4 regions of the Streptomyces sp. NPDC056479 genome follow, and region 2 is predicted to be linked to each of the others. Evidence: riboswitches for the same ligand, from Rfam matches in the RefSeq annotation. Region 2 holds a riboswitch; each other region holds the start of a gene.
What was found. A riboswitch is a leader RNA that binds a small molecule or an ion and turns the genes downstream of it on or off. The one in region 2 is predicted to bind cyclic di-AMP.
Positions count from the first base shown of each region.

Region 1 (7,276 bases), on a different contig from region 2:
TGCACTGCGCCACCGACTGGGAGCCGTACGCCGAACAGATGCTCGACGTGCTGACCGCGCACCCCGACTTCGAGAACACCCAGACCGACGGCGGTTTCGCGCCCCGTCCCGAGTTCCGGCCGCTGACCCGTTTCGAGGGCCAAGGACTGGACAAGGGTCATGTCGTGAACGACCTGCTCTTCCGCCGCGTACAGCGGTAGGAGCAGCGGGAAGAACAGCACCGACAGCAACCCCCTCCGGCGCCCGAGCCCCACTCGCGCTGCTGCGGGCGGCGCCCCTGCCTCGTTAGGGTCAATGCCGTGGCCACCTGTCCCCCGTACCCGACGCACCCCACCGGTCCCACCGGCGGCGCACTGCGGCACGCGCACTGGTGGCACAAGCGCTGGGTGCGTTACGGCGCGCTCAGCACCCTGCTCGCGCTCTCCGGGCTGGTCATCCTCGCCCTGGTGCGCGAGCAGACCGGCACCGAGGGGTTCCTGGTCGGGCTGGGGCTCGCCGTCCTGCCCGTGCCGCTGCTCGTGGCGTCGTTCCGCTGGCTGGACCGGGTCGAGCCGGGCCCCTGGCGCAATCTGCTGTTCTCGTTCGCCTGGGGTGCCTGCGCGGCGGCGCTGATAGCGATCGTCGCCAACAGTTTCGCGACCAGATGGATAGCGACCGCGACGGCCGATCCGTCGCACGCGGACACCCTGGGCGCGACCGTCATAGCGCCCGTCGTGGAGGAGTTGGCGAAGGCCGCGGCCATCCTGCTCGTGTTCCTCTTCCGCCGACGCGACTTCACCGGCATCGTCGACGGCGTGGTGATAGCCGGGGTCACCGCCACCGGCTTCGCCTTCACCGAGAACATCCTCTACCTCGGTACCGCCTTCGGTACCGACCAGCTCACCGGCGACCGCGGCATCGCCTCCGTCACGGCGGCGACCTTCTTCGTCCGCGTCATCATGTCGCCCTTCGCGCACCCGCTCTTCACCGTCCTGACCGGCATCGGCTTCGGCATCGCCGCGCTGGCCGGCGAACGGCAGCACGTGCGGCGCGTGCTTCTGCCGCTCTTCGGCCTGCTGCTGGCCATGGGCATGCACGCCATGTGGAACGGTTCCTCGACCTTCGGCGAGTACGGCTTCTTCGCCGTGTACGCGACGCTGATGGTGCCCGCGTTCGGGCTGCTGACCTGGCTGGTGATCTGGACCCGGCAGCGCGAGTTGAGGACCGTGCGCGAGGAACTGCCCGCGTATGTCGTCGCCGGGTGGCTGTCCCCGAGCGAGCCGTTCGCCCTGGGCTCGATGCGGGACCGTCGGGTGGCCCGGCAGTACGCGCGCCACCGAGGGGGGCGCCCGGCAGCGCGGGCCGTGGCGCAGTACGAGGCCTACGCCACCTCGCTGGCGTTCCTCCGGCACCGAGGCCGCCGCGGCCGGGCCGGCGCGGACTACGTCGTACGGGAACAGGAGTTGCTGCACGAGCTCTGGGCGCGGCGGGAGTTCGCACGGCCGGCGCTGGAGCACGCGGTCGCCGCGCAGACATGGACGGGGCACGGGCACGGGTACGGGTACGGATACGCCGGTCCCGGGCCCGTCCACCGGCAGCCGTACGGCCAGGTGAACGGGCCCGGGTACGCACCTGAGAACGGGCCCGAGTACGGGCCGACGGTGCCGTACCCCCTCTACAACCCGTACCGGTCGTAGAGACCGAGGAAGAGCGGCGGACTCAGGCCGACGCCTCCGTCAGCCTCTCCAGCTCCTCCTCCGTCAGCCTCAGCTCCGCCACCCCCAGCAGCGCCGGAAGCTGCTCCACCGTCCGGGCCGACGCGAGGGGCGTCGCGACCGTCGGCCGGTTCGCGAGCCAGGCCAGGGCCACCGTCGCCACCGGCACCTCGTGGGACAGGGCCACCTCGTCCAGGGCGGCCAGCACCCGTCGGCCCCGCTCCGTCTCCGCGTGCCGGCCGGCACCCTGGGCGCGGGCGCTGTCCACCGTCGTACCGGCGCGGTATTTGCCCGTGAGGAAACCGGACGCGAGGGCGTAGTACGGGACCGCCGCCAGACCCTCCCGCTCGGCGAGGTTCTGCAGGGCGCCCTCGTAGGTGTCGCGGGAGACCAGGTTGTAGTGCGGCTGGAGGGCGACATACCGGGCGAGGCCCTCGCGGTCGGAGAAGGCGAGGGAGGCGGCCAGGCGCTCGGCGGAGATGTTGGACGCGGCGATGTGCCGTACCTTGCCCGCCTTCACCAGCTCGTCCAGGGCGCCGATGATCTCCTCGACCGGCACTTCCGGCTTGTCGTAGTGGGTGTAGTAGAGGTCGATGTGATCGGTGCCCAGGCGGCGCAGGGAGGCGTCGGCGGCCGCCTTGATGTTGGCCGCCGTCAGACCCCGGAAATCGGGGTGCTGGCTGACCTTGGTGGCGATCACGAGATCGTCCCGGTTGCCGCGTGCCGTCAGCCAGTTGCCGATGACCGTCTCGGACTCGCCGCCCGCGTTTCCCTCGGCCCACGCCGAGTAGACGTCGGCTGTGTCGATGAAGTTGCCACCCGCCGCCGTGTACGCGTCGAGGACGGCGAAGGACTGGGTCTGGTCGGCGGTCCAGCCGAAGACGTTGCCGCCGAGGCAGAGCGGGTGGACCTCGAGGTCGGAGGAGCCGAGCTTGCGAAGAGAAGTCATGCTCAACGTCAACTGCCGTGCCGGAGCAGCTCATTCCAGGACGGCGACAAAGTCCCGGAAAACCTGCGGGCACACTGAAAACCGGCAGCCCTGACGTCGGGGGGACGCCGTCAGGACCGCCGGGGATCAGAAATGGATACCCGCTGAAGGGTGTCTCAGGGCGTCAGGCCCTTGCCCTGCAGCCACGCCATCGGGTCGATGCCGCTCGAGCTTCCGCCGGGGTGCACCTCGAGGTGCAGATGGGCGCCGGTCACATTGCCCGTGGCGCCCACGCGGCCGATGACGTCGCCCGTGTTGACCTTCTGGCCCACGCTGACGCTGATCGAGGACTGGTGCGCGAACCAGAGCTCGGTGCCGTCGTCGAGGGTGATCTCCGTCTTGTAGCCGTACGAGCCGTCCCAGCCGGCGAAGGTGACCGTGCCGGAGTGGATCGCCTTGATCAGCGTGCCGGTGGGGGCGGCGAAGTCGAGACCGGTGTGGTAACCGGAGGACCAGTAGGCGCCGGCCTGTCCGAAGGTCGAGGTGATGGTGTACGAGGAGGTCGGCAGCGTGTACTGCTTGGCCAGCTCGGCGAGACGCTCGGCCTCCGCCTTCTTGCGGGCCTCCTCCTCGGCTGCGGCCTTCGCGGCGGCGGCCTTGGCCTTGGCCTCCTTCTCCGCCTTGGCGGCCGCCGCGGCGGCCTCCTTCTGGGCGGCGGCGACGGCAGCGGCGGCGGCCTTGCTGTCGATCTGGTCCTGCTGGAGCTCGGCCTGCGCGATGATCCGGCTGCGCAGCGCCTCGCCGGCGTCGGAGCCGTCCTGCGCGGTCTCCTCGGTGGCCTCGCCCATGGTGCTGAGCGCGGTGGCCGTGTCCTCGGCGGGCTCGGAGGAGTCGTCGGAGATGAGGGGCAGGTCCGGCATCGTGATGGCGACCGGCGGCTTGCCGCTGTTGGCGCTGGCCATGCCGCCCGCGCCGACGGCGGCTATGACGCCGACGCCGAGAACCGTGGAGCTGCGGGCGAGTCCCCCGCCGCGCTGCTTGGAGACGCGATGCCTGCCACGAACGGGACGAATGGACTCCGCGGTGGGGTTCCACTCCTCGAACGGGCCCTCGTCGGTGCGGTAGCTGTCGTAGCCGAAAGTCTCGGTGGTGCGCTGGCTCGGCACGAACGGGGCTTGCGGAGCAGGCCGGTTTGACGCCACGTGGGCGTACTCCTTTCCTTCCTTCTCGCCTACCGGGTTAGCTGACGGGTTCGGAGCAGGAAGGTCTCCTACGCGCGTATACCAACCGTGCTTCCACGGCGGAATCCGTGCGATTCACCCCAGGGTGGTGGTTCCCCGGCTCCCTTGCGGGACTCGGCGCGTGCGCACGGAGCCGACTCTTGTGACGGCTGGGACGACCGCGCTGCGTTATCGAACGTTAATAGACGCGGGGTGCGGATTCCAAGCTGTTCCACTTGATCATTAACGATTCTCGCCTGGACTTACAGGTCATGAGCGGTCCAAATCGGGCGAGTTGGCCAAGGCTCAGGGGCCACACAGGTATTGACGGTATGTCAGTTGTTATGCGGAGGGCGGTCATCCGATCACCCCTGGTGACAACGATCAAGGCCGGCGTACGGCCATGAGGGCCAGGTCGTCCGCCATCCCGCCCCCGGAGTGCCGGCGGGCCTCCGCCGCGAGCACGCCGAGCAGCGCGGCCGGCTCGCGCTGGGCGTTGGCGCGCCCCGCGAGCCCTGTCTCGGGGTCGTAGAACCGTCCGCTCGCGTCCCGCGCCTCGGACAGGCCGTCGGTGTACAGCAGCAGGGTGGCCCCGCCCGGGAAGTCGGCCTCGTCGGCCCGGTCGGGCCAGGCCCCGAGCTCGGCCATGCCCAGCGGCAACGCGGGTTCGGTGGCGGGCAGGGGGCGCACCGTGCCGTCGGCGTACAGCAGCAGAGGTGACGGATGCCCGCGGTTGACCAGCCGCACGATCCCGTTGCCGTGCGGCAGCTCGGCGAGTACGGCGGTGGTGAACCCCTCGCGGGTCTCGACCCTGTCGCGCCGGGTGCGCTCACGCGCCAGCGCCCGCTCCAGTCGCTGCGCGACCGCCTCCAGCGTGACCTCCTGCTCGGCGGCCTCCCGGAAGGCCCCGATCACCACGGCTACGGCCCCGACCGCCCCCATCCCCTTGCCGCGCACGTCCCCCACGACGACCCGCAGACCGTGCGGACTGTCCTGGACGGCGTACAGATCACCGCCGATGGAGGCGCCCTGCTGCGCCGCCTCGTAGCGCGCCGCGATCTCGAACCCGCCGATCCGCTCGGCGGGTTCGGGCAGTACGGCGCGCTGGGCGGCCTCGGCGATCTCGCGGACGGAGGCGAGGCGCTCGTCGCTGCGGCGGACGAGGAGGTTGATGAGGACGGCGAGCACACAGACGACCACGGTGGTGACCAGCTCGGTGATCACCTCCGCCTTGGGCAGGCCGCCGCGCAGGACGCGGAGCACCAGCAGCACGGTGATGGCCACGACGCCGGTGACCACCGTGCCGCGCTGCGAGTAGAGCGGGGCGGCGACCAGGGGCGCGGCGGTGAAGAAGGGGGCGCCGGTGAAGTCGGAGGGGGTGATGTAGTCGTACACGGCACCGGCCGCGATCAGCAGGCCGGGGAGCAGCCGGACGAACCGGCGTGCGTATGAGATCCGCCGCTGCTCCACCTCACCAGGGTTGCCGAAGCGGGGGCGGGGAGCGAGCGCTGGGAGCCGACCGGGGAAAACACTCAGGGCCGGAACTGAATCAGTTCCGGCCCTGAGCCTTCAGTAGCGGGGACAGGATTTGAACCTGCGACCTCTGGGTTATGAGCCCAGCGAGCTACCGAGCTGCTCCACCCCGCGTCGTTGACTCAATAGTACGCCATCCGCGGGACCCAAAGCACACACCTTTCCCTTCAGAGCTGGTCCAGGCACTCCCAGCCCGTGCGGCACCTGAGGAAAAGGCCCTTCAAGAACCCCTGCAAGGACCCCTTCAACGACCCTTCAAGGACCGAAACCCGGCCTCACCCCAGCAGGTGCGCATTCGGCGCCGTCGCCCGCTCCTCGTACTCCGCCAGCACCACCACGTCCACGCCCTCCGCCGCCAGCACCCCGCTCCCGTCGGCCCCCACGACAAACGTGTCCGGCTCCCGCCAAGCCGTCACCACCCTGCGCACCCCCGCCTCAAGAATCAGCCGCGCACACGGCACAGGCCGTGACGAACGCCGCGTGCAGGGCTCCAGGCTGCTGTACACCGTCGCCGACGCCAGCCTCAGATCCCCCGCCGGGATCTTCGCCAGCGCCGCCTCCTCCGCATGCACCACGGGATCGCCGCCCTCCCTGGAGTACCCGCGCGCCAACTCCGTCCCGTCGTCCGCCACCACCACCGCCCCGACGCTGAACGCCGTCTCCGAGGGCGGGCACTGCGCCGCCAGCTCGCACGCCAGGCCCAGCCAGTGCCGATCCGCAGCGCAGGGAAGGGCACCGGCACCGGGCGCCGTCGGTTCGTAACGCATCAGCACCACGTCCTCGATCCGCCGCGTCTCCACCAGTCGCAGCCGTCCACCCTGATACCCGCCCGGCCCGAAGAGCCGCGGGGCCCGCGCATCCCCCACGAACAGCGGCGCCAGCACCAGCTGCAGCTCGTCCGCCAGCCCCTGCCGGATCAGCTGGGTGTGGATCGTGCCGCCGCCCTCGACCATCAGCCGCTCGACGCCGCGCACCGCACGCAGATGCGCCAGCAGCCCCCGCCAGTCCAGCTCCTCGCCCAGCGCGACGACGTCCGCCTCGACCGGCGCCCGCCGCAGCCGCTCCGCGCCCTTGTCCGTCGTATAGACGATCTTGTCGCCGCCCGTGTGCCAGAAGTTCGCCGCCGGGTCCAGCTCGCCCGACGCGCTGACCGTGACCTTCAACGGATACTCCGGCTTCCCCGCCGCCACCCGCGCGGCCCGCCGCTCGGCCGAGTTCACCAGCAGCCGCGGGTTGTCCGCCCGGATCGTGCCGGCGCCGATCAGAATCGCGTCCACCGAGGCCCGGACCTCGTCGACCCGGTCGAAGTCGGCCGGGCCGGACAGCAGCAGGCGGTCGGGAGTCGTGTCGTCGAGGTAGCCGTCCAGGGAGACGGCGGCGGACAGCAGGACGTAGGGGTACGACGGCATGGGCGCCTTCTCCGACTCGACGGTCTGGGTCTTGGTTCAACTTTGAAACAAACCTACACTGGAGGTATGACGACTCGCTGGCTCACCCCGGAGGAGCAGCGCGCCTGGCGCGCGTACATCGCCGCCGCCGCGCTCGTGGAGGATGCGCTGGACCGGCAGCTCCAGCAGGAGGCCGGCATGCCCCACCTGTATTACTCCATCCTCGCCACTCTCTCCGAAACCCCGGAGCGCCGACTGCGCATGACCGACCTCGCGGAGGGTCTGAAGATCACCCGCAGCCGACTGACCTACGCCGTCACCCGCCTGGAGAAGGACGGTCTGGTACGGCGCGAGGACTGCCGCTGGGACAAACGGGGCAGCATCGCGGCCCTCACCGACCAGGGGATGCGGGTCCTTCAAGAGGCGGCCCCCGGCCATGTCGAGACCGTACGGTCGCTGCTCTTCGACCGGCTGACCCCCGAGCAGGTCGGCCAGCTGGAGGAGATCTTCACG
Region 1 covers NZ_JBHTRZ010000005.1:20,919-28,194, forward strand. The annotation lists gene trmB (tRNA (guanosine(46)-N7)-methyltransferase TrmB) at 1-200, shown strand, start outside; gene ACFQ6S_RS20295 (PrsW family intramembrane metalloprotease) at 300-1,676, shown strand; gene ACFQ6S_RS20300 (aldo/keto reductase) at 1,699-2,643, opposite strand; gene ACFQ6S_RS20305 (M23 family metallopeptidase) at 2,799-3,824, opposite strand; cyclic di-AMP (ydaO/yuaA leader) riboswitch at 3,836-3,993, opposite strand; gene ACFQ6S_RS20310 (PP2C family protein-serine/threonine phosphatase) at 4,227-5,312, opposite strand; tRNA gene ACFQ6S_RS20315 (tRNA-Met) at 5,416-5,489, opposite strand; gene ACFQ6S_RS20320 (dihydrofolate reductase family protein) at 5,651-6,784, opposite strand; gene ACFQ6S_RS20325 (MarR family winged helix-turn-helix transcriptional regulator) at 6,851-7,276, shown strand, end outside.
Region 1: linked by a shared signal. The riboswitch ahead of ACFQ6S_RS20305 (M23 family metallopeptidase) and the one ahead of ACFQ6S_RS39905 (transglycosylase SLT domain-containing protein) in region 2 are both predicted to bind cyclic di-AMP.

Region 2 (7,276 bases):
CCGATCACGGGATGGACGACTGGCCCGAGACGGAGCCGGAGCCGGAGGACTGGGCCTAGGGGGCGTTGCGTTCAGGGCCGAGGCGGGGGCTGGAGTCCCGGCGCGACGGTCACGCCAACGCCGTCAGCCCCGGCGCGAACGTGATCAGCAGCGGAACCAGCGGCACCAGGGCGGCCAGCGTCGTCGTGAGGGCTCGGCGTCGGCGCCCCAGGCGTGGCGGTGGCTGCAGGAGACGGTTGACGCGCTCGCCCAGGAGGCGGTTGGTGGAGGCGCAGGACAGCACGCCTCGGTGCTGATTGAGCTCGATCAGGGCCAGGGCCGTCGTCAGATGGCCGCAGCGGCGGGACGCCGTGTCGTCGGCGGCGAGTTCGACGAGGCGGTGGGTCTGGTCGCAGAAGTGGGCGAACAACGGGATGCGGGGGAATCCGGTGGCCAGCGCGGTGGACAGGTGCAGCAGCCAGTCGTGGCGGGCGCGGGCATGGCCGCGTTCGTGGGTGAGGACCGCGTCGAGCTGGTGGTCGGTCAGACGGTGCAGGGCGCCTGTGGTGACGATCAGCTGGGCCGGGCTGCCGGGCATCCACCAGGCGTCCGGGTACTCGTCCTCCAGCACCAGGAGCGGGCCGCGCGCCGCGCCCAGCCCCGCCGGCAGGTCGGGGGCGCGTTCGCGCAGATGGGCCCTGGCCTGGCCGCGACGTCGGCGCGCCTCGACGAGTTCGCGGGCCAGCATCGCGGTCGTCCAGGCGGCACCGCAGGCCAGCAGCAGGGTGAGGGCGGCCGCCCAGGCGGGCGTGGCCGAGAGGTCGTACGCCTCCGTCACCATCGGCGGCGCCGGGGCGAAGAGCTGGGCACGCACCGTGCCGAAGACGGCGGCGGTGCCCAGGGACAGGGCCGTCAGGCAGCACAGCAGGACGGTGGCGACCAGGCACTGCCACACCCACAGGGCGACCACGGGTTCCCGTTCGGTCCAGGTGGCCCGGGTCAGCGCTTGGGGGACGGGTACGGCGGCCGTCAGGGCGACGATGCTCAGCAGGAGCATGCAGACGGTCATGCCAAGGTCTCCGGATCCTGGACGGGACGGGACGGTGCGGTGGCGCGGTGCGGGCGGGGCGGTGGGCAGCGCACGCCGATCGCGGCTCGCTTCCCACCGCCAGCCAGTATGACGGTGACCGTCGACGGAGTCAGGAGGAAAGACTCGCCGAATCACGGTCCCGGTCAGCCCCCAGGCTGCTCCCACACCCGCCCGGCACCGTTTCCGCGACTGCGAACCACCCCGCAGAGCCCGCGAGTTGGGCCGGAACCGGGCGTCACCCCGCCGCGATCCGCCCTGTGACCTCCCCGAGCCCCACTCGAACCCCACCGGGTCCCGGCGCCCAGGCGGACAGTGTCACCACATCGCCGTCCTCCAGGAACGTCCGCTTGCCGTCGGGGAGTTCAAGAGGGTCACGGCCGTTCCACGTCAGCTCCAGCAGTGACCCGCGTTCGCGTTCGGTCGGGCCGCTGACCGTGCCGGAGCCGTACAGGTCGCCGGTGCGCAGCGAGGCGCCGTTGACGGTCATGTGGGCGAGTTGCTGGGCGGCGGTCCAGTACATGGTGGAGAAGGGGGGCTCGGAGACCACGTGGCCGTTGACGGCCACCGAGATACGCAGGTCGTAGCCGCCGGGTTCGGCCTCGGAGCCGGAGTCGTCCAGGTACGGCAGCAGCGGGTGCGTACGCTGCGGCGGTGCCACGCGCGCCTCCTCCAGGGCGTCCAGCGGGGTGATCCACGCCGACACCGACGTGGTGAAGGACTTGCCGAGGAACGGGCCGAGGGGGACGTACTCCCAGGCCTGGACGTCACGTGCCGACCAGTCGTTGAGCAGGCACAGGCCGAAGACGTGCTCCCGGAAGTCGCCCAGCGCCACCGGCTCACCCATCCGCGACGGCGCCCCGACCACGAAGCCGACCTCGGCCTCGATGTCGAGGCGGACCGACGGGCCGAAGACGGGCGCCGGGTCGGTGGGGGCCTTGCGCTGGCCCGACGGTCGTACGACATCGGTGCCGGACACGACCACCGTGCCGGAGCGGCCGTGGTAACCGATGGGCAGATGCTTCCAGTTGGGGGTCAGGGAGTCCGCGGCGTCGGGGCGGAAGATCTGGCCGACGTTCCGGGCGTGGTTCTCGGAGGCGTAGAAGTCGACGTAGTCAGCGACCTCGAAGGGGAGGTGCAGGGTCACCGAGGACAGGGGGTGCAGGAGGTCACGGACGGACTCCTGGTGTGCGGGCACCGTCACCCAGGCCGTCAGTGCCCGCCGGACGTCGGACCAGGTGGTGCGGCCCGCGGCGAGCAGGGGGTTCAGGGAGTCCTGGGCGAGCAGCGGGGCGTACGGCGAGCCGAGCGCGTAGGCCGCCTTGCCCGCGTCGAGGACGTGGTCGCCGAGCCGGACGCCGACCCGTCGCGCGGAGTCCGAGCCGGGAAGGGAGAAGACACCGTACGGAAGGTTGTGCGTGCCGAAGGGGTCGCCCTCGGGGAGATCGAAGGGGGGCATGGGGTGCTGCCTCACTCTCATACGCTCCGTATGCCATGTGGTCGGGCCACACGTTACGGGTGAGCCGCCGGTCTTGGGCAGTGCGGAAGTCGCGTCGCCGGCGCCGGCGAAACAGCAGGTCGCCACGCCGGGCGGGCGCTCCGGCGCACTTCGGCACCACGTCGGAGTGAAATCACCAGGGGCGGAAGGCAGTTGTGGGCGGGGAAGCAGAAGCGGAACCGGAACAGGTGTCAACGCATGTGAACACAGCAGCCGTCCGGTTCAGGTCGAGTCGATGGGGCTTCCTGTCCGTATTCTCTGATCATGGCCCCACCCATCGCATATTCACTCATCGCCACTGACCTGGACGGGACGCTGCTCCGAGGTGACGACACACTCTCCGACCGGACCCTTCACGCGCTCGCGCGGGTGGCGGCGGCCGGCGCCCAGCATCTCGTCGTGACGGGACGGCCGGCGCCCAGAGTGCGGCCGCTGCTCGACGACCTGGGCAGCAGGGGGCTCGCGGTGTGCGGACAGGGCGCGCAGTTGTACGACGCCGGCGCGGATCGTCTGCTGTGGTCCGTCACGTTGGACCGGGAGTTGGCGGAGACCGCGCTCGGCAAGATCGAGGCCGAGGTGGGGCAGGTGTACGCGGCCGTCGACCAGGACGGCGTGGACGGGCTCACGCTCATCGAGCCCGGGTATCTGATGCCGCACCCCACCCTGCCCGCCGTACGCGTCAGGCGCCGCGACGACCTGTGGTGCGAGCCGATCAGCAAGGTGCTGCTGCGCCATCCCAGCCTGTCGGACGACGAGTTGGCGGCGACGGCGCGTTCGGTGGTCGGCTCGCTGGCGACGGTCACCATGTCGGGGCCCGGCACCGTCGAACTCCAGCCATGCGGCATCACCAAGGCGACCGGTCTCGCGCTCGCCGCCGAGCATCTCGGCCTCGGTCCGCGCGAGACCATCGCCTTCGGTGACATGCCCAACGACATCCCCATGTTCGACTGGGCCGCCCGGGGCGTCGCGATGGCCAATGCGCATCCCGAACTCAAGGCGGTCGCCGACGAGATCACCCTCTCGAACGAGGACGACGGCATCGCCGTCGTCCTCGAGAGGCTGTTCGCGGGGAGTCTGGAGCATATCGTCCAGTAAGTAGCGATATGCGCCGGTAGGCCGCTTACTTCTCCTAGTAGGGCCCGTTCACGTTGTCGATCGAGCCGTAGCGCGCGGCCGCGTAGTTGCACGCGGCCGTGATGTTCGCGACCGGGTCGAAGGGGTCGTACACCGTCCCCGGCACGTGGTAGGACGCGAAGGTGGGGTCGATGACCTGGAGGAGGCCCTTGGACGGGGTGCCGGCCGCGGCGTTGGAGTCCCAGTTGTTCATGGCCAGCGGGTTGCCGGACGACTCACGCATGATGTTGCGGTGAATGCCCTCGTAAGAACCCGGAATTCCGTTTTGCGACATGATGTCCAGCGCGTTGCGGATCCAGCCGTCGAGGTTGTTCGGGTACGTCTTCACCGAGGACTGCGTGGCCTGGGCGACGGAGGACTTCTTGACGGGCGCGGACGCCGTGTCGGCCGTCTTGCTCGGCGTGCTCGCCTTCTTCGTGGCCCGGACCTTCAGGTCGAGGCCCGGGTGGATCAGACGAGGGTTGTCGCCGACGGCCTTGCGGTTGTCCTTGTAGAGCTGCTTCCAGCCGCCCTGGGCGTCGTAGCGCTCCGCGATGCCGTAGAGCGAATCGCCCTTCTTCGTGGTGTAGGTGACGGATCCGATCTTCGCCGCGGCAGGCTCCGCGGCGCTCGCGGTGGTCGCGCTCAGGAGGGGGAGGGCGAGGGCCGCGGTGCCGGTTCCGGCGATCACGGCACGGCGGGTGAGCGGGTTGGTGCGGGGGCGGCGGTGTTTGCCTCGGGGCATGGCGCTGTTCCTCTCCGGCGCCTGCGAGGTGAGCTGTCGGGTTCGGGCGGGAGATGCCCGGCCGCACCGCCTTACGGCAGTGCGACTTCACCCCTAGCCGGTCCGGTGCGCCATCAAGGCGTCCGGTCCGGCGACTTACCTGGGTCCCCCGCTCCTGCCGCGCGTGTGTGAGTTACGTCGGGGATGACTCGGGCGGCGGCAGGATTAGGCGTCCGCCCGACGAGCGGGAACGTATGCGAGAGCACATGCCCGGAACAAGTGCCGTGGTCACCTGACGTGCCGGTTGACCATGGTCTGGGGTGAATGGGGCGCTTGATCCTTTGCGGTTGCCAAGCCTCAACTTGCCTTCGGCGCAAGGAGGGGAGAGGGCGCGCCGGGTCGGGTCTCGAGACGGGTCCGAGTGACCCAATTCACTCGCGGCGCAAGACTGGCAAATCGGGCAATGGCTCCAACTCGCCTTTGACCGGCTGTCCGTGGAGTCCGTTTTTGCCAGGTCTGGTGGATAAGAACCTCTTCGCCCCCGGCTCCCATGGCACCGTGCGGTCATGGCCGTGGCGGGCCGACAGGTTCGGCACGCCGCGCGTGACCAGGGTCGGTGAGCCGTCGGGCGCCACGTCGCGCACGGGTCCGGCGGTCGGGAGGCGAAGGCGAGCGTCGTCGACGCCCAGGCGTGCATGTCGGCCAGGAGGGCGGAACCTCCCATCCAGTGCCCGTCGTTGTCATAGCGATCGTCCGCTCTGGAGGGAGTTGAAGCCGCGTCAGGAGGTACCGGACCTGCCGACCCTGCCGTCGCACCAGGGTTGGGCCGTCGGCCAGTTGGCGACCTCGACCTCGAAGGGCGCCGGGACGGGCTCGCGGGTAGAGGCATGTTCCGTCCGGCGGGGGAATACGGAGGTCGTGGTGGGTCGTCTCGTAGGGAAAGGACGTACGGATGCGCATGAGCGGGACCCCCGTCTGGTCGGCGCGCCGAGTACGCCTGGAAGAGGTTGAAGTCGACGACCGTCGAGGCGGCGTAGGCGACGTAGGCGGCGAGCGGGACGGCGCGGGTGGCGCCGACGACGAGGCCGGTGGCGGCCGCCGAGAAGCCTCAGCGCCGGCCCCTGTGGTCGCCGAGCGGGCTGGTGAGGAGCGGGCCCGCGAAGGTGCCGATGTCGATCACCGTGCAGGAGGGCGCGAAGCCCGCGTCACGGCGGTCGTCGTCGGTGCGGTAGAGCTTGCCGACCGCAGCGGCGACGTCAGGTTTCGGCAGCCCCGTGGCCGCGCCGATCAGGCCGAGGCCCGCCCAGGCCATGACAGCGGTCGGCACCGCCATGGCCCAGTGGCCGCCGGCCATCAGTACGCCGCCCCGCAGCACCGCGCTGCGGTCGGCGAGCCGGCCGCCGGCGGCGGAGACGGAGGCGGCGGTTCCGGCCGACATGCCCATACCGCCGGAGGCGACCGTGTCGGCGAAGCGGAAGGCGAGGATGGTCTGCATGTCGAGGAGCGAGAAGCCTTCCCAGGCCTCGGGCCCGGAGAGGGTGAGCAGGCCTCTGGGCTGGCCGGAGAGGGCACGGTCGTCGCGGGGCGGAGGGCCGCTCCCGGGCTCGATGCCGACTTCGGTTCGCGACATCGACCGCTACTTCCCTATAAGTCGATGGATATCCGGCCTTATCAGGTGATCAAAAAAATACCGGCCGTGATCCGATACCGCCCGTGGTGGACGGGTGGGCGGCATCGGTGATCGAAACGTGACCGGATACGCTGACTTGAGTGATGGCAGCGACCTATCGACAAACCGTGTAACCGCCAGTGGACACCAGCAGACAGGAGACCCCTCGTGACCGTCGTCGGGCCGTTCGGGCTGAGCGTGCGGGACCAGGCTCTGGAAGCCGATGTCCAGGCCGGATTGGCGGCTGTCGAGGAGGGATTGCTCGAAGCCACCAAGAGTGAGGTCCCCTTCATCACCGAGGCCGCCCAGCATCTGGTGCGGGCGGGCGGAAAGCGGTTCCGGCCGCTGCTGGTGATGCTCGCCGCCCAGTTCGGGGACCGGTATGCGCCGGGGGTCGTGCCGTCGGCCGTCGTCGTGGAGCTCACCCATCTGGCGACGCTGTACCACGACGACGTGATGGACGTGGCGGAGGTACGGCGCGGGGTCGACAGCGCGAACACCCGCTGGGGGAACTCGGTTGCCGTACTGACCGGCGATTTCCTCTTCGCGCGGGCGTCGCACATCCTCGCCGACCTCGGGCCCGAGGCGGTTCGGGTGCAGGCCGAGGCGTTCGAGCGGCTGGTCACCGGGCAGATCCTGGAGACGGCGGGGCCGCAGGACGGGCGGGACCCGATCGAGCACTACCTGGATGTGCTGAGCGGGAAGACCGGGTCGCTGGTGGCGGTGTCGTGCCGGTTCGGGGCGATGATGTCGGGCGCCGACGAGACGGTGGTCGATGTGCTGACCCAGTACGGGGAGCGGCTGGGGGTCGCCTTCCAGCTGGCGGACGACGTGCTGGACATCGCGAGCGAGTCTCGTGAGTCCGGGAAGACGCCGGGGACGGACCTCCGGGAAGGCATTCCGACGCTGCCGGTGCTGCGGCTGCGGGAGCGGGCCGAGCGGCTGGGGCTGGCGGAGGATGCCGCGTTGTGCGAGCTGCTGGACTCCGATCTGAGTGACGACGCACGGCTCGCGGAGGCATTGGCCCAGCTTCGGGTGCATCCGGCGTTGGAGCAGGCTCGGCGGGACACGGTGCGGTACGCGGAGGATGCGCGCGCCGCGTTGGCGCCGTTGCCGGACATGGCTGCGAAGGCGGCGTTGATGGAGTTGTGCGACGCGGTGGTGCATCGGGCCGGGTAGGTTCTCGCCCCGTCGCCCCGTCGCCCC
Region 2 covers NZ_JBHTRZ010000013.1:130,055-137,330, forward strand. The annotation lists gene recQ (DNA helicase RecQ) at 1-59, shown strand, start outside; gene ACFQ6S_RS39890 (M56 family metallopeptidase) at 110-1,048, opposite strand; gene fahA (fumarylacetoacetase) at 1,305-2,525, opposite strand; gene ACFQ6S_RS39900 (HAD family hydrolase) at 2,829-3,659, shown strand; gene ACFQ6S_RS39905 (transglycosylase SLT domain-containing protein) at 3,694-4,422, opposite strand; cyclic di-AMP (ydaO/yuaA leader) riboswitch at 4,428-4,612, opposite strand; partial or broken gene ACFQ6S_RS39910 (MFS transporter) at 5,513-6,031, opposite strand; gene ACFQ6S_RS39915 (polyprenyl synthetase family protein) at 6,239-7,249, shown strand.

Region 3 (7,276 bases), on a different contig from region 2:
GCCACCTGGACGCTGCCCGACCGGGAGGACTGGCGGCTGTCCCAGCTGCACGGCCGCTGGGGCGCCGAATCCCGGCTGGCGCAGGCCCCGCTCACCTATGGCGAGAAGGTCATCGGCAGCCGCCGCGGGCACACCGGGCATCAGCACCTGCCGTGGGTCGCGCTGGACACGGACGCCACGGAGGAGCGCGGCGAGGTCTACGGCTGTGCTCTTGGCTGGTCAGGGTCCTGGCGCATCGCCGTGGCCCAACTTCCGGACGCGCGCGTGCAGATCACCGGCGGCGCCGGGCACGACGACTCGGGCCTGCTGCGGCTGGCGGCGGGGGAGTCCTTCACGACGCCCGTCTTCGCCGGCCTGTGGAGCGACGGCGGCTTCGGCGGGGCCAGCCGCGCCTGGCACGCGTACCAGCGCGCGTATGTGATCCCCGACGCCGACCAGGACCGGCCGGTGCTGTTCAACTCCTGGGAGGCGACCGAGTTCGACATCTCCGAGGAACAGCAGAGCCTCCTCGCGCGGCGGGCCGCGGCCATCGGCGTCGAGCTGTTCGTGGTGGACGACGGCTGGTTCGGCACGCGCACCAGCGACCGCGCCGGGCTCGGCGACTGGACGCCCAACCCCGACCGCTTCCCGTCCGGCCTCGAGCCGCTCGCCGAGTACGTGCACGCGCTCGGCATGCAGTTCGGCATCTGGGTCGAGCCGGAAATGGTCAATCCGGACAGCGAGCTGTATCGCGCCCATCCTGAATGGGTGCAGCACCAAACGGGACGAAAGCGTACGGAATTCCGCAATCAGCTCGTACTGAACCTCGCCCGTGACGATGTCCAGAACTACCTCTGGGAACAGCTCGACGGGCTCCTCTCCAGTGCCCCGATCGACTACGTGAAGTGGGACTTCAACCGCTGCTTCTCCGACGCCGGCTGGCCCGGTGAGCCGTATCCGCAGCGCCTGTGGGTCGACCATGTGCGTGCCCTGTACGGTCTGCTGGACCGGCTGCGCGCCGCTCACCCCGGCGTCGCCTTCGAGTCCTGCTCGGGCGGCGGCGGACGGATCGACCTCGGCGTGCTCGGCCGCACCGACCAGGTGTGGACCTCGGACAACACCGACCCTCTGGACCGTCTCGCCATCCAGCACGGCTTCAGCCAGATCCACCCGGCCCGGGTCATGGCGGCCTGGGTCACGGACAGCCCTACCACCATGCTCAATCACCGTGCCAGCTCACTGCGCTTCCGCTTCGTCAGTGCCATGGCGGGAGTGCTCGGGGTCGGCGGCGACCTGGAGCGGTGGACCGAGGAGGAGCTCGCCGAGGCCCGGGAGTGGGTGACGCTCTACAAGGAGATCCGTCCCCTGGTGCAGCGCGGTGACCTCTACCGGCTGCGCCCCCCGCGCGGAGGGCTGAGCGCGGTGCAGTACGTGCTCGGGGACGAGACCGTCGTCCTCGCCTGGCTCCAGGCTCAGAGCTTCGGTGAGCCCCTGCCGGCCCTGCGGCTGCGCGGCCTCGACCCGACAAGTGCGTATGAATGCCTTGAAACGGGCGAAATTCACCGAGGTGCCGTACTGGTACATCACGGGCTTAACGCCCGCCTGTGTGGCGATCTGGATGCGACGGTTATTCGCCTCCGTCGCATCTAGGTGTTCTGTCCGAATTGTTGCCTTCATTCCAACTCGCTCTGGAATGAAGGAAGGTGGAGCAGTGTCACGTGAGGAGCGTCATATTCGTGACCGTGCGTCGCCCGTCATGTCCACGTAATTCACATGCTTTTCAAGGGGCTTTGAGTCGAACGGGATCCCGAAAATTCACTCAGGGTGACCGGTAATTCCCACAAGGGATCAACAGGAACGCATTCGGACGGAACCCCTCACTTGTTCCCATGCGTCTTCCTCGCTTACGTTCGCCACCAATCCGGACGGACGCCTAATCCTGCCGCCGACCGGATCCCGCGCTAACTCACCCGTCCACGGCAGGAGCGGGGGACCCACAGGTACAACCGCCTGTTCCGGTCTCCGGAACGGCTTGGGGTCAAGTCGCGTCCCGATGCGACCGGGCATCTCCAGCCCGCACCCGACAGCTCACCTCGCAGGCGCCGGAGAGGAATTCGCCATGCCCGCGAAGGGTAAGCATCGCCGCCCGAAGTCCCTGCGCTTCACCCGCTCCATAGCCGTCGCCGGAACCGGCGGCGCCGCTCTCGCTCTCCCGCTCATGGGGGCCACCGGCGCCCACGCCGCTCCCTCGCAGTCCGTTTCGGAAAAGGCCGTTCAGTCCCTTCCGGTCGCCGGGCAGAAGGCGGAGAAGAAGGTCGCCGAGAAGAAGGCCGGCGTGCGGACCTATTCGGTGAAGGTGGGCGATTACCTTTCTAAGATCGCCAACGAGGAGAATGTCAGCGGCGGCTGGAAGCGGCTCTACGCCGACAACCGCGCGGCCGTCGGTGACGACCCGTCGCTGATCCACCCCGGTCTGAAGCTCACGATCGGCGGCAAGAAGGCCGCGACGAGCACCCCCAAGTCCTCGTCCTCCGCCCCGTCTTCCTCCACGAAGCCGTCCTCGAAGTCCTCGCCCAAGTCGTCCTCGAACGACGCGAGCGCCTCGAAGTCCGCCGCGAAGGCGACCACGGCCGCCGAGACCACGAGCACCGCCAACGGCTTCTCCGCCCCGCTCTCCGGCGCCTCCCTCGGCACCGGCTACAAGGTGGCGGGCAGCATGTGGTCCAGCGGTTACCACACCGGTGTCGACTTCGCCGCCGCGACCGGCACCCCGCTCAAGGCGGTCGGCGCGGGCACCGTCGTCTCCGCCGGCTGGGGTGGCGCGTACGGCAACCAGGTCGTCATCCAGCTCGCGGACGGCTACTACGCGCAGTACGCCCACCTGTCCTCGCTCGGCGTCTCGGCCGGCCAGACCGTGACCGCGGGCCAGCAGATCGGCCTCTCCGGCGCGACCGGCAACGTGACCGGCCCGCACCTGCACTTCGAGATCCGCACCACCCCGGACTACGGCTCGGACGTGGACCCGGTCGCCTACCTCGGCTCCAAGGGCGTCGCCATCGGCTGACGGCCGCCCGCGCGAAAGCCACCTGCCTGACACGCAACCGAAGGCCGGACCTCGATCCCCGGGTCCGGCCTTCGGTGTGTCCACGATATGTGCCCATGATCCGGTGGCTGTGCCCGGAGTTCAATGGCGGTAATCGCGCTCTCAACACCCCTACTCAGAGGGTTATTCCAGGTTTGGCCAACACTTGGGGAGTGGCTTATCTCACCGCACGTCAATCCCTTCCTACGGTCGCGTAGGTCACATTCGAAGGTGAATCATGTCCCGATGTGGCAGACGATTCGAAGAGTGACAGCAGATCAGTGATCGGGTCGTACGTCGCGGTGGGGGACAGCTTCACCGAGGGCGTCGGCGACCCCGGCCCCGGCGGGGCGTTCGTCGGCTGGGCGGACCGGTTCGCGGTCCTGCTCGCGGACCGGCGCCCCGAGGGCGACTTCGATTACACCAACCTCGCCGTGCGCGGCAAACTGCTCGACCAGATCGTCGAGGACCAGCTTCCCCAGGCCGTAGAACTGGCCCCGGACCTGGTCTCGTTCTGCGCGGGCGGCAACGACATCATCCGGCCCGGCACCGACCCCGACGAGGTGGCCGAGCGTTTCGAGCGGGCGATCGCCCGGCTCACCTCCGCCGTCGGCACCGTCATGGTGACGACCGGCTTCGACACCCGTGGCGTGCCCGTGCTGAAGCATCTGCGCGGCAAGATCGCCACGTACAACGGTCATGTGCGGGCCATCGCCGACCGGTACGGCTGTCCGGTGCTCGACCTGTGGTCCCTGAAGACGGTTCAGGACCGCCGGGCCTGGGACGGCGACCGGCTCCACCTGTCCCCCGAGGGCCACACACGCGTGGCGCTTCGCGCGGGTCAGGTCCTCGGCCTGGAGATCCCCGCCGACCCGGACCAGCCCTGGCCGCCGCTCCCGCCCCGCGGCACCCTCGAGGTTCGCCGGGACGACGTCCACTGGGCGCGCGAGTACCTGGTGCCGTGGATCGGGCGGCGGCTGCGCGGCGAGTCGTCGGGGGACCATGTGACGGCCAAGGGCGCCATGTCCCCGGACGACATCAAGATGCGTATCCAGTCGGTGGCTTGAGAGCGGTTCCCGAGCCACAGGTGCCTGCGGGCCGTGCCGATCACTGATCGGTACGGCCCGCAGGCATGTCTGCCGGAACGAACTCGGCGCCCGCGCTCCTCACCGTCTGGACGCCGTCAACGCCGCCCGTTCCAGCCCCAGTTCCCGCGCCAGCGCCTCATCCACCCACTCCAGGGCACGCGCGCGTGAGACGGCGCCCGGGTACGACGTCAGCTGTACGGCCAGTCCGTCGAGCAGGGCGGTGAGACGCAGGGCCGCGCCGGTGGGGTCCGGGCACCCGAACTCGTCCGCGGCCACACCCTCGGCGATGACCTCGGTGATGGCCGCCTTCCACTGCCGGTCCAGGTCCCGGGTGACCTCCTGGAGCGCGGGCTCGCGCAGCGCCACCGCCCAGCCCTCGATCCACAGTCGCCAGCCCTTGGCCTGGCCGGTGGGCGCGTACCAGCGCACGGCGGCCCGCAGTCGTCGTAGCGCCGTGGTGCGGCGGCCGAGCAGCCGGCGCAGATGGGCCAGGTCGTCTTCTGCCGCATGGGTGAACGCGGCCGCGACCAGCTTCTCCTTCGTGGCGAAGTGATAGAGCACCAGCGCGTTGCTCACACCGAGCGCCGAGGCCACGTCGGCGATCCTGACCGCCGCCACGCCCCGCGCCTCTATCTGCTCCACGGCGGCGCGCAGCAGTTCCTCCCGCCGCTCCGCCACGCTCAACCGCACTCTTGCCACGCCGTCACCCTAAAGCCTCGTCACGAGCCGCTCTTCGGCCGCAGTCGGGCGAGGCCCTGCGCGGCCACCGTCATCGGTGCCAGCCGAACCGCTCGGTGATCTCCGGCAGCCGGTCCGCGGCGATGGCGTGGGCGGCGGTACGGGGGGCCGTCCCGTCGGCCTCGGCGCGGGCCAGGGTCAGCTCGGTCAGCGCCCGCATCGAGCGTCTGGTGTGGGCGAACGCCTCGTCCGCGTCCGGACCGATGTCCCCGAACAGCGTCCACCACCACCAGGCGTTCGTGGCCGAGTTGACCACCACGTCCGGCAGCACGGTGACGCCGCGTGCGGCCAGCAGCTCCTCCGCGTCGGGCCGTACGGGCATGTTGGCCGCCTCGGCGATCCAGCGGGCGGTGACCCGTCCCTGGTTCGAGGCGTCGATCGCGTACGAGACGGCCGCCGGAACCAGCACCTCCGCCTCGGCCGACAACCAGGCGTCGCCCGGCAGTTCCCGGTCACCGCGGCGCAGCGCGGCGCGGTCGATCGTGCCGTAGGCGTCGCGTGCCGCCAGCAGGGACTCGACGTCGAGACCCGCCGGGTTGGCGATCGTGCCCTTGACGTCGGCGACGGCCACGACCGTGAGCCCCGCGCGCGTGAGGAAGCGCGCGGTGGCTCCGCCCATGGTCCCCAGCCCCTGGAGCGCGACGCGGGTCCGCCAGTAGGGCACACCGGCCCGGTCCAGCGCCGTCAGCACCGATTCCGCGACCCCGCAGCCGCCGACCAGCTCGTCGAGCCCGATGCCGTCGACCTCGACCGCGAACGCCTCCGCGAGCCGTCGCCGGGCGCCCGCTTCGTCGTCGAGCAGCGGGTACACGGCCTGGACCGACGACACGAGCCCCGCCTCGACCGCCGCGCGGTCGACCACGTCCTGGGTGAGACCGAGGTCCTCGCCCGTGGTCCAGAAGTTCTCGATGTACGGCCGCATGCTGCGCAGGTAGCGCACGAGGAGCCCGTACGCCTCCGGATCCCGGGGGTCGCAGTCGATGCCCCCCTTGGCACCGCCCAGGGGGACGTACCGCGCCTCGGCGTCGTAGTGCAGCGCTTCCTTCATGCTCATGCCGCGGGCGAGCCCGGTGACTTCGTCCAACGTGCAGCCCGGCCGCATGCGCAGCCCGCCGCTGGCCACGCCGCGCACCAGCCGGTCGACGACCAGGAAGCCCTGGCGGCCGGTGATGTGGTCGGTCCAGGTGAGCGACAGCAAGGGCGTGGTCATGGGGTCTCCGTGGTCGGGGGCAGCCCTCCTCGGGATCGAGGGGCCTCGCGCTGCTACTGAACGATGAGTCAGTATCGGAGCGGGGCGGGGACATGTCAACGTGGTGAAGGGTCTTGGGCGTCGGGATGACTCGCGGGAGACGCCGGAGCCCGGCCGGACGTGGCGCACCCGGGCATATCCGGGGTGCATCCGGGGTTGTCGGAGGTGCCGACCATAATGGAAGGCCTCACCGAATCCACCTGGAGGTAGCGTGGCCGGTTTCCGTTTCCCGAGCTCCGGGCTGCGCGCCCTGCGGCCCGAGGCCTTCGGCGTGGATCCGAGCGGTGAGCGCATGGCGCGCATCCGTAGATCCCCGCACTTCCGGAACGGCGTTTTCCAGAACCCCGGAGGTACCGCACGGACCAGGCCGTCCGGGTCGATGCTGGAGTTCGGCAAGCTCTACTTCGACAAGGAAGCCCGGCCGCGAAGGGCCCCGACGGGGACCGTGCCGGTGCATCCCACCACCTACGCCGACCTTTCCAAGCCGCCCGCCACGGGACTGCGTCTGACCTGGATGGGGCACTCCAGCGTCCTCGCGGAGATCGACGGGCATCGCGTGCTCTTCGATCCCGTGTGGGGCGAGCGCTGCTCCCCGTTCCCCTTCGCCGGACCCAAGCGGCTGCATCCGGTACCGCTCTCGCTCGCCGCCCTCGGACCGGTCGACGTCGTCGTCATCTCGCACGACCACTACGACCACCTCGACCTGCCCACCATCAAGGCGCTGGCCGACACCGACACACTCTTCGCCGTACCGCTCGGCGTCGGCGGCCACCTCGAGCACTGGGGCGTGTCCGCCGACCGGCTGCGCGAGTTGGACTGGCACGAGACGACCAAGGTCGGCGGACTCACCCTGACCGCCACCCCGGCCCGCCACTTCTGCGGCCGCGGACTGCGCAACACCCAGCACACTCTCTGGGCGTCCTGGGTCGTCGCCTCCGACGAGCACCGGATCTACCACAGCGGGGACACCGGCTACTTCGACGGCTTCAAGGACATCGGCGCCGACCACGGCCCGTTCGACGCCACGATGGTCCAGGTCGGCGCCTACTCGGACTTCTGGCCCGACATCCATATGACGCCGGACGAGGGCGTGCGGGCCCACCTCGACCTTCAGGGCGGTGATCCCACCGCGGGCGTCAT
Region 3 covers NZ_JBHTRZ010000001.1:279,442-286,717, forward strand. The annotation lists gene ACFQ6S_RS01190 (alpha-galactosidase) at 1-1,629, shown strand, start outside; cyclic di-AMP (ydaO/yuaA leader) riboswitch at 1,937-2,094, shown strand; gene ACFQ6S_RS01195 (peptidoglycan DD-metalloendopeptidase family protein) at 2,099-3,043, shown strand; gene ACFQ6S_RS01200 (SGNH/GDSL hydrolase family protein) at 3,343-4,128, shown strand; gene ACFQ6S_RS01205 (TetR/AcrR family transcriptional regulator) at 4,228-4,848, opposite strand; gene ACFQ6S_RS01210 (Glu/Leu/Phe/Val dehydrogenase dimerization domain-containing protein) at 4,919-6,097, opposite strand; gene ACFQ6S_RS01215 (MBL fold metallo-hydrolase) at 6,348-7,276, shown strand, end outside.
Region 3: linked by a shared signal. The riboswitch ahead of ACFQ6S_RS01195 (peptidoglycan DD-metalloendopeptidase family protein) and the one ahead of ACFQ6S_RS39905 (transglycosylase SLT domain-containing protein) in region 2 are both predicted to bind cyclic di-AMP.

Region 4 (7,276 bases), on a different contig from region 2:
CCTTGTGGCGTTTCAGCTCGGCCTGGCGGGACTTCAGCGAGGTCAGTTCGATGTGGGCGGCGCCGCGCAGCTGCTCGATCTCGCGCAGCTGTCTGCGGACGTCGGCGACGGACGCCGCCTGACGGTGGCCGGCGCGGTCCGCGAACTCGGCGCCGGCGAGATAGCGGTCGGGGTCCTCGGAGAGCGCGAGCTGGAGCGCGGGGTCGACGCCGCTGGCGCGGTACTGCGCCGCGGCCATCGAACCGAGCGCGTCACGTGCCGAGTTGAGCGTGTCCGTCTTGCGGGCGGCCTCGTCCTGAAGCGTCCTGATCCGCTGCTCGGCCGCGTCCGCCTTCTCCTTCGCCCCGTTGTACTTCTCGGTGGCGACCTCCGCCTCCTGGTACAGCTTGTCCACCTTCGCCTTCACCTGCGCCGGTGTCAGCTGCGGCTCGGCGTGTCCGGTCCCGTCGAAACCCGTCGCCGTCGCCGCGCCCGCCAAGGCGATCGTCCATGCCGTGCGGGCGGTATTGCCGCCGATGCCGCCGATGCCGCCGACCGTGCGGCGGCGGGGCTTTCGGTGCGCTGCCACGTGGACTGCACGTCCTTTCGTACGACCGCCTCGTCCCCTACGCCCGCCTGGGACGGCGGACGGTGGGCGTCGCCCGCCCCGGAGGAGCGGCGGGGTGTACGTGCGCCTGGGGGGAGCGGACGTACGACCGCCCGGGGCGGGTTACGCATCCGGCGGCGGCCTGCACAGGGGGAGCGGGCCGCCGCCGGACTTTTTCGGCGGTGGTGGCCGACTGCCGCCCCTGGCCCGGGCGGCGGTGGGGAGCCGGTCACCTGGTGGAGGACGCTAAACCTCGCTGTGCCGGGTCGGTGACGCGTTGTGCGGAAGTGCTGAGAGCGGACCGTCGGTGACCGTAAGTGAGCGTGATCCCGGGATGGGGGCGTCTGGTTCACGCTGAGTGCTGACCGATGTGGCGATTCGGGGTTGCGGAGGGGTGGCGGGGTGCTATGGCGCGCATATATGCGAGGGCTGGGTAGGGCGCAGGGCGGTGTCGGGTGGGTTTTTCGTGGTGGTTGGGCTCCGGCTCCATGGACGTACTCATCCATCTCTTCGTCGGTCTGCACATCATCGGTATCGCCGCGCTGCTCGGTGGTTTCTTCACCCAGATGAAGGCGATGGGACAGGGCACCGCCCGGTTCGTCCCCGCGATGCTGCACGGCGCGCTGACCATGCTGGTCACCGGTGTGATCCTCGTCGGCCTCAATCAGGCGGACGACCAGCCCGTCAACAACATCAAGATCGGCGTGAAGCTGGCGCTGCTGATAGTGATCCTCGGGCTCGTCTATGTGAAGCGGGACGAGGAGACGGTGGACAAGAGTCTGTTCGGTGTGGTCGGGCTCTTGACCACGGCGAACGTCTTCATCGCCGTGTTGTGGACGTGACGCCGCTGGCGGGGGCCCCGGGGGTTCTCGAGCCGATGTAGGCCCGCGCCGCGCCCGCGGTGACCGCCAGCCACGCCGCCACCGCGATCCAGAGGAGTACCTCGCCGGGGGTCTCCAGCCAGGGGACGTCCTCGGCGGAGGCGACGGAGAGGGTCGCCGCCGCCGTCATTCCCATCGGGAACACGGTGGCCCAGCGGCGTACGTCGTAGCGCGGCCGTGGCCATGCGAACTCGCCGATCAGCAGGACGGCGTACCAGGCGAAGTCGAATACGAGCACGGCCGCGGTCACCGTGCGCAGGACGCCGGCGTCGTCGGTGTTCCAGAGGTACAGGTCGGGGCCGTCGGCGGCGAGGAGTTTCGAGCCGGCGAGTGCGGAGATGGCCAGGGCGCCGCCCGCCACCCAGTGGTCGCCGGCGCCTTGGGCGATCTGGCGCGGGTCGAAGCGGGGCAGGGCGAGGATGTAGAGCGCGAGGCCCACCCAGAACAGGACGAGCGCGGTGTGGGCCAGCCATGACGTTCTCTCGGCCGCGGCCAGTGTCGCGCCGAGGACGGCCAGGCCCTGGGTGGCGACGCAGCCCAGGAAGACCGAGCCGGGCATGTGGCGGCGCCAGTGGCGGGCCACCGTGATGAGGAGGCCGGGCCAGAGCAGTGCGGCGAGGGCCATGAGGGCTTCGGCGAGGGTTTCCCAGCCGAGAGCGGTGAAGCGGGTGCCGAGGACTGTTGTCGCGGCGATGGCGGTCAGGGCGGCGGGGGTGGCCGCCTCCTTGAGCCACCCCGGGCGGTCCCAGAGGAGCCGGGCGGTGAAGTCGCCGGCGAGGGCGAGCCAGGCTGCGCAGGCCAGGGCCAGGGCGATGCGGGAGAGGGTTTCGTAGCCGGTCTGGTGGAGGGCCACCGAGATGATGCCGGTGGCCATGACGGCGGCGCCGGCGGTGGGGGGTCGCTGCGACCACCAGGTGTGGAGGGGGGAGGTGGGGGTGGTGCTGGCGGGCATGGGGCGATGCTATGGAGCGGGGTGGGGGTTGGGGGTGGGGCGCGCGGGGGGTTGGGTGTGCGTTGATGCCTGCGGCGGCCCGCTTCGGCGAGTGGGGGTGCGCCTGGCGCCTGCGGGTGCGCTCTGGGTCGGGGCCGTGCCGGGGGGTGTCCGTCCTCGGTCCGGCGGTTGCTGGGCGTCAGGAGGTGCTGTTTCTTGACGCCTGCCGCTGCGGGCGGACACCCCCCGGCACAGCCCCTTGCCGCCGTACGCGGGTGCGGGTGCGTTTCGGTGCGACTGACGAAGCACGCGCGCGTGGCCTTATGAGTGGCCCGCGCGCGCGTGGTGGGGAGAGGGGCCGGGTCAGGCGGGGCGGACCACGCTGTGGATCGACGACTCTCCGTCGTAGTAGATCGACTCCTCGCGGACGTAGGCGCCGGGCTTCGGGGCGTGGATCATCATGCCGTTGCCTATGTAGACGCCCACGTGGGTGACGTCGTCGTAGAAGAAGATCAGGTCGCCGGGCTGGGCGCTGGAGAGGGGGACCGTGGTGCCGGCGTTGACCTGGTCGTAGGTGACGCGGGGGATGTCCACGCCGGCGGCCTTCCAGGCGGCCTGGGTGAGGCCGGAGCAGTCGTAGGAGTCGGGGCCGGTGGCGCCCCAGACGTACGGCTTGCCGATCTGGGAGCGGGCGAAGGCCAAGGTCTTCTCGGCCTTGGTGGCGTAGGAGCTGTCCGAGGAGGACGAGTCCGAGGTGCCCGAGTCGGCCGGGGGCTGCTCGGTGTTCTCCTGCTGCTGTTGTTGCTCGGCTTCCTGGCGCTGGCGCTCGGCCTCCGCCTGCTGGCGGGCCAGCTCGGCCGCCTTGCGCGCGGCCTCCTCCTGCTTGCGCTTCTCGATCGCGGCGAGGCGGGCCTTCTCCTCCGCCGTCAGCTTCGAGAGGAGTTCGCGTGCGTCGGAGAGCTTCTGCTGGACGGTGGTCTTCGCGTTCTGGAGGTCGCTCTGCGACTCGGTGAGCGTCTCGAGGCTCTCAGTGGCCTCCTTGCGCTTCTCCATCGTCGCCGACTGCTGCGTGACGTACTCGTCGACCGACTCCTTCTGACGGTCCGTCATGCGGCCCATCAGCTGGCTCTGGTCGAAGTAGTCCTGCGGGGTGTCCGCGAGGAGGAAGGTCGCCGTGTCGGGGGCCGAGGCGCCGGTGCGGTACTGCGCGGCGGCGGAGCGGCCGAGTTCCTCGCGTGCCTCGTTGAGCTTCTGGGTGCGCTGGGCGACGTCGTCGAGGAGGGTGTCGACGCGCTTGCGCTGTTTCGCGGTCTTCTCCTTGGCCGCGTTGTACTTCTCGGTCGCCGACTCCGCCTGGCGGTAGAGGTCGTCGACCTTCTTCTCGACCTCTTCGAGGCTGGGCTTGTCGTCCGTCGAGGGGCTCGCGTTGGCCGTCTGGGACAGCAGGGCGACGGAGGTGAGGGCCGCCGTGGCGAGGGCGGGGGTCCGTATGCCTGCTACGCGCGTACCAGCGGGACGCGACTTGCGGTGCGACGCCAAGGGAGGCGACTCCTTCCATGCTCCGCCTACCGAGTTAGCTGTCGGGTTCGGGCGGGTGGTTCGGAAGGGTTGCCCTACGGCCGCTCCCGGATGGGAAGTCGGGCCGATTCACCCCAAGTTCGGTGGGTCCCCGGCTCCGCGCGCCGTGAGACGCGCCGGACTCGGCGGAGGCCGTGCGGCCCGGCGTCGTTCGCCGGTGGGGGTCGTACGGCCTGTCCGGCACGGTAGCCAACTCGTGTGGCGCCTGTGAAGGTTGATGTTCGATATGCCCGATACATTTTCGTGACCTTGAGTCAGGGCGGGACTGAAGGTGCTTGATTCGGGGAGTGTGTGACTGTTTGTGCGCTTCTCCGAGGAGTGGGCTGGTTAGTGGCTTTTGTCGGGTTAATCGGCCGTTCTGTCTGGGTGATCGCAGGTTGTGAGGGGCTGGTCGCGGGGGGTGAGAGGGCTCTCGGGTGGGTGGGAACGGAAGATCGTCGGGAATCGGAACGTGTGATGTTCTCGGGGCGGCGGCGGGCTGTCAGTGGGGCGGCCTAGACTCGGAGAGCGATGAGCAGCCTCTTTGACGACAGCTTCCTGGCGGACCTCCAGGCCCCACGGGCCCACGAGGAAGAGCCGCCACCACCGCCCGAGGGCGATCACGCTCCGGAGCCGGTTCCGGACGATCTGTTCGGTGGGAAGTTCGACGTGCCACCGGACCGGGACGCCTACTACCGCGACGGCGCCCCGCGCCCGGCCATCGACGCCGCGGCACTGCTGGAGGGGCTGAACGAGAACCAGCGCGCCGCCGTCGTCCACTCCGGCACCCCGCTGCTCATCGTGGCCGGGGCCGGCTCCGGCAAGACGCGTGTGCTCACCCATCGCATCGCCCATCTGCTGGCCGAGCGGAGCGTGCATCCGGGGCAGATCCTCGCGATCACCTTCACCAACAAGGCCGCCGGCGAGATGAAGGAGCGCGTCGAGCAGCTCGTCGGCCCGCGTGCGAACGCGATGTGGGTGATGACCTTCCACAGTGCGTGCGTGCGCATCCTGCGCAGGGAGAGCAAGAAGCTCGGGTTCACGTCCTCGTTCTCGATCTACGACGCCGCCGACAGCAAGCGGCTGATGGCGCTCGTGAGCCGTGATCTGGACCTCGATCCCAAGCGGTACCCGCCCAAGTCCTTCAGCGCCAAGATCAGCAACCTGAAGAACGAGCTGATCGACGAGGAGGACTTCGCCGCCCAGGCGACGGACGGCTTCGAGAAGACCCTCGCTCAGGCCTATGCGATGTACCAGTCGCGGTTGCGGGAGGCCAACGCCCTCGACTTCGACGACCTGATCATGACGACGGTCAATCTGCTGCGTGCCTTCCCGGATGTCGCCGAGCACTATCGCCGGCGGTTCCGCCATGTGCTGGTGGACGAGTACCAGGACACCAACCACGCGCAGTACGCGCTGGTGCGCGAGCTCGTCGGGACCAGCGAGCACCCCGTCGACGTGCCGCCCGGCGAGGACGACCTCGCGCCCGCCGAGCTGTGCGTGGTGGGTGACGCAGACCAGTCCATCTATGCGTTCCGGGGCGCCACCATCCGCAACATCCTCCAGTTCGAGGAGGACTACCCGGATGCGACGACGATCCTGCTGGAGCAGAACTACCGCTCCACGCAGACGATCCTGACCGCCGCCAACGCGGTCATCGAGCGCAACGAGTCCCGTCGCCCGAAGAACCTGTGGACCAACGCGGGCGCGGGCGCGCGCATCACCGGCTATGTCGCGGACACCGAGCACGACGAGGCGCAGTTCGTCGCCGAGGAGATAGACCGACTGACGGACGCGGGCGACGCGAAGGCCGGCGATGTCGCCGTCTTCTACCGTACGAACGCCCAGTCCCGTGTCTTCGAGGAAGTCTTCATCCGCGTCGGGCTGCCCTACAAGGTCGTCGGCGGTGTGCGCTTCTACGAGCGCAAGGAGGTCCGGGACGTCCTCGCCTACCTGCGGGTGCTGGCCAACCCCGAGGACTCCGTACCGCTGCGGCGGATCCTGAACGTGCCCAAGCGCGGCATCGGTGAGCGCGCCGAGGCGATGATCGACGCCCTTTCGCAGCGGGAGAAGATCAGCTTCCCACAGGCGCTGAAGCGTGTCGACGAGGCGTACGGGATGGCCGCGCGGTCGACCAACGCCGTCAAGCGGTTCAACACGCTGATGGAGGAGCTCCGTACGATCGTCGAGTCCGGCGCGGGGCCGGCGACCGTCCTGGAGGCGGTCCTGGAACGGACCGGCTATCTCGCCGAGTTGCAGGCGTCCACCGATCCCCAGGACGAGACCCGCATCGAGAACCTTCAGGAACTCGCGGCCGTCGCCCTGGAATTCGAGCAGGAGTCGGGCGAGGGCGAGGCCTCCGCCGGACTGGCGGCATTCCTGGAGCGGGTCGCGCTCGTCGCCGACTCCGACCAGATTCCGGACGAGCAGGAGGACGGCTCGGGCGTCATCACCCTGATGACCCTGCACACCGCCAAGGGCCTTGAGTTCCCGGTCGTCTTCCTCACCGGCATGGAGGACGGCGTCTTCCCGCACATGCGCGCCCTCGGCCAGACCAAGGAGCTGGAGGAGGAGCGGCGGCTCGCCTACGTCGGCATCACGCGCGCGCGTGAGCGGCTCTATCTGACGCGCTCGTCGATGCGGAGCGCGTGGGGGCAGCCGTCGTACAACCCGCCGTCCCGCTTCCTGGAGGAGATCCCGGCACAGCACGTGGACTGGAAGCGCACCGGGGCGACCGCGCCGGTCTCCTCCGGTCCCGTGTCCGGGGTCGCCGCGTCGCTGTCCTCGTCCCGCTCGCGTTCCTCGGCCTCGGGCGCCTCCGGCTTCGCCACGCGCCGTACCTCGGAGAAGCCGGTCGTCCAGCTGGCGGTCGGTGACCGCGTCACACACGACCAGTTCGGGCTCGGCACGGTGATGGCCGTGAAGGGCACGGGTGCGAACGCCGAGGCGACGATCGACTTCGGGGACAAGCCCAAGCGGTTGCTGCTGCGATACGCGCCCGTGGAGAAGCTCTAGCACCGCCGGCGAAGCTCCGGCACCGACAAGTGCGCCCCCGCTGAAGGGCGGGGGCGTGGAGCGGGCCGTGGCGTCGCTTACGTCGGGTCGACCCCGTGGCTGCGCAGCCAGGACAGCGGGTCTATCGCCGAGCCGCCGCCGGGGCGGACCTCGAAGTGCAGGTGCGGGCCGGTCGAGTTGCCGGAGTTGCCGGAGTACGCGATCGGGTCGCCGGCCTTGACGGTCGTACCGGAGGCGACGCGGTAGGTGGAGAGGTGGCAGTACCACGTCTCCGTGCCGTCCTTCGCTGTCACGATCATCATGTTG
Region 4 covers NZ_JBHTRZ010000014.1:159,479-166,754, reverse strand. The annotation lists gene ACFQ6S_RS41570 (NlpC/P60 family protein) at 1-568, opposite strand, end outside; gene ACFQ6S_RS41565 (hypothetical protein) at 1,075-1,428, shown strand; gene ACFQ6S_RS41560 (tellurite resistance/C4-dicarboxylate transporter family protein) at 1,406-2,419, opposite strand; gene ACFQ6S_RS41555 (NlpC/P60 family protein) at 2,762-3,937, opposite strand; cyclic di-AMP (ydaO/yuaA leader) riboswitch at 3,946-4,114, opposite strand; gene pcrA (DNA helicase PcrA) at 4,487-6,970, shown strand; gene ACFQ6S_RS41545 (M23 family metallopeptidase) at 7,048-7,276, opposite strand, start outside.
Region 4: linked by a shared signal. The riboswitch ahead of ACFQ6S_RS41555 (NlpC/P60 family protein) and the one ahead of ACFQ6S_RS39905 (transglycosylase SLT domain-containing protein) in region 2 are both predicted to bind cyclic di-AMP.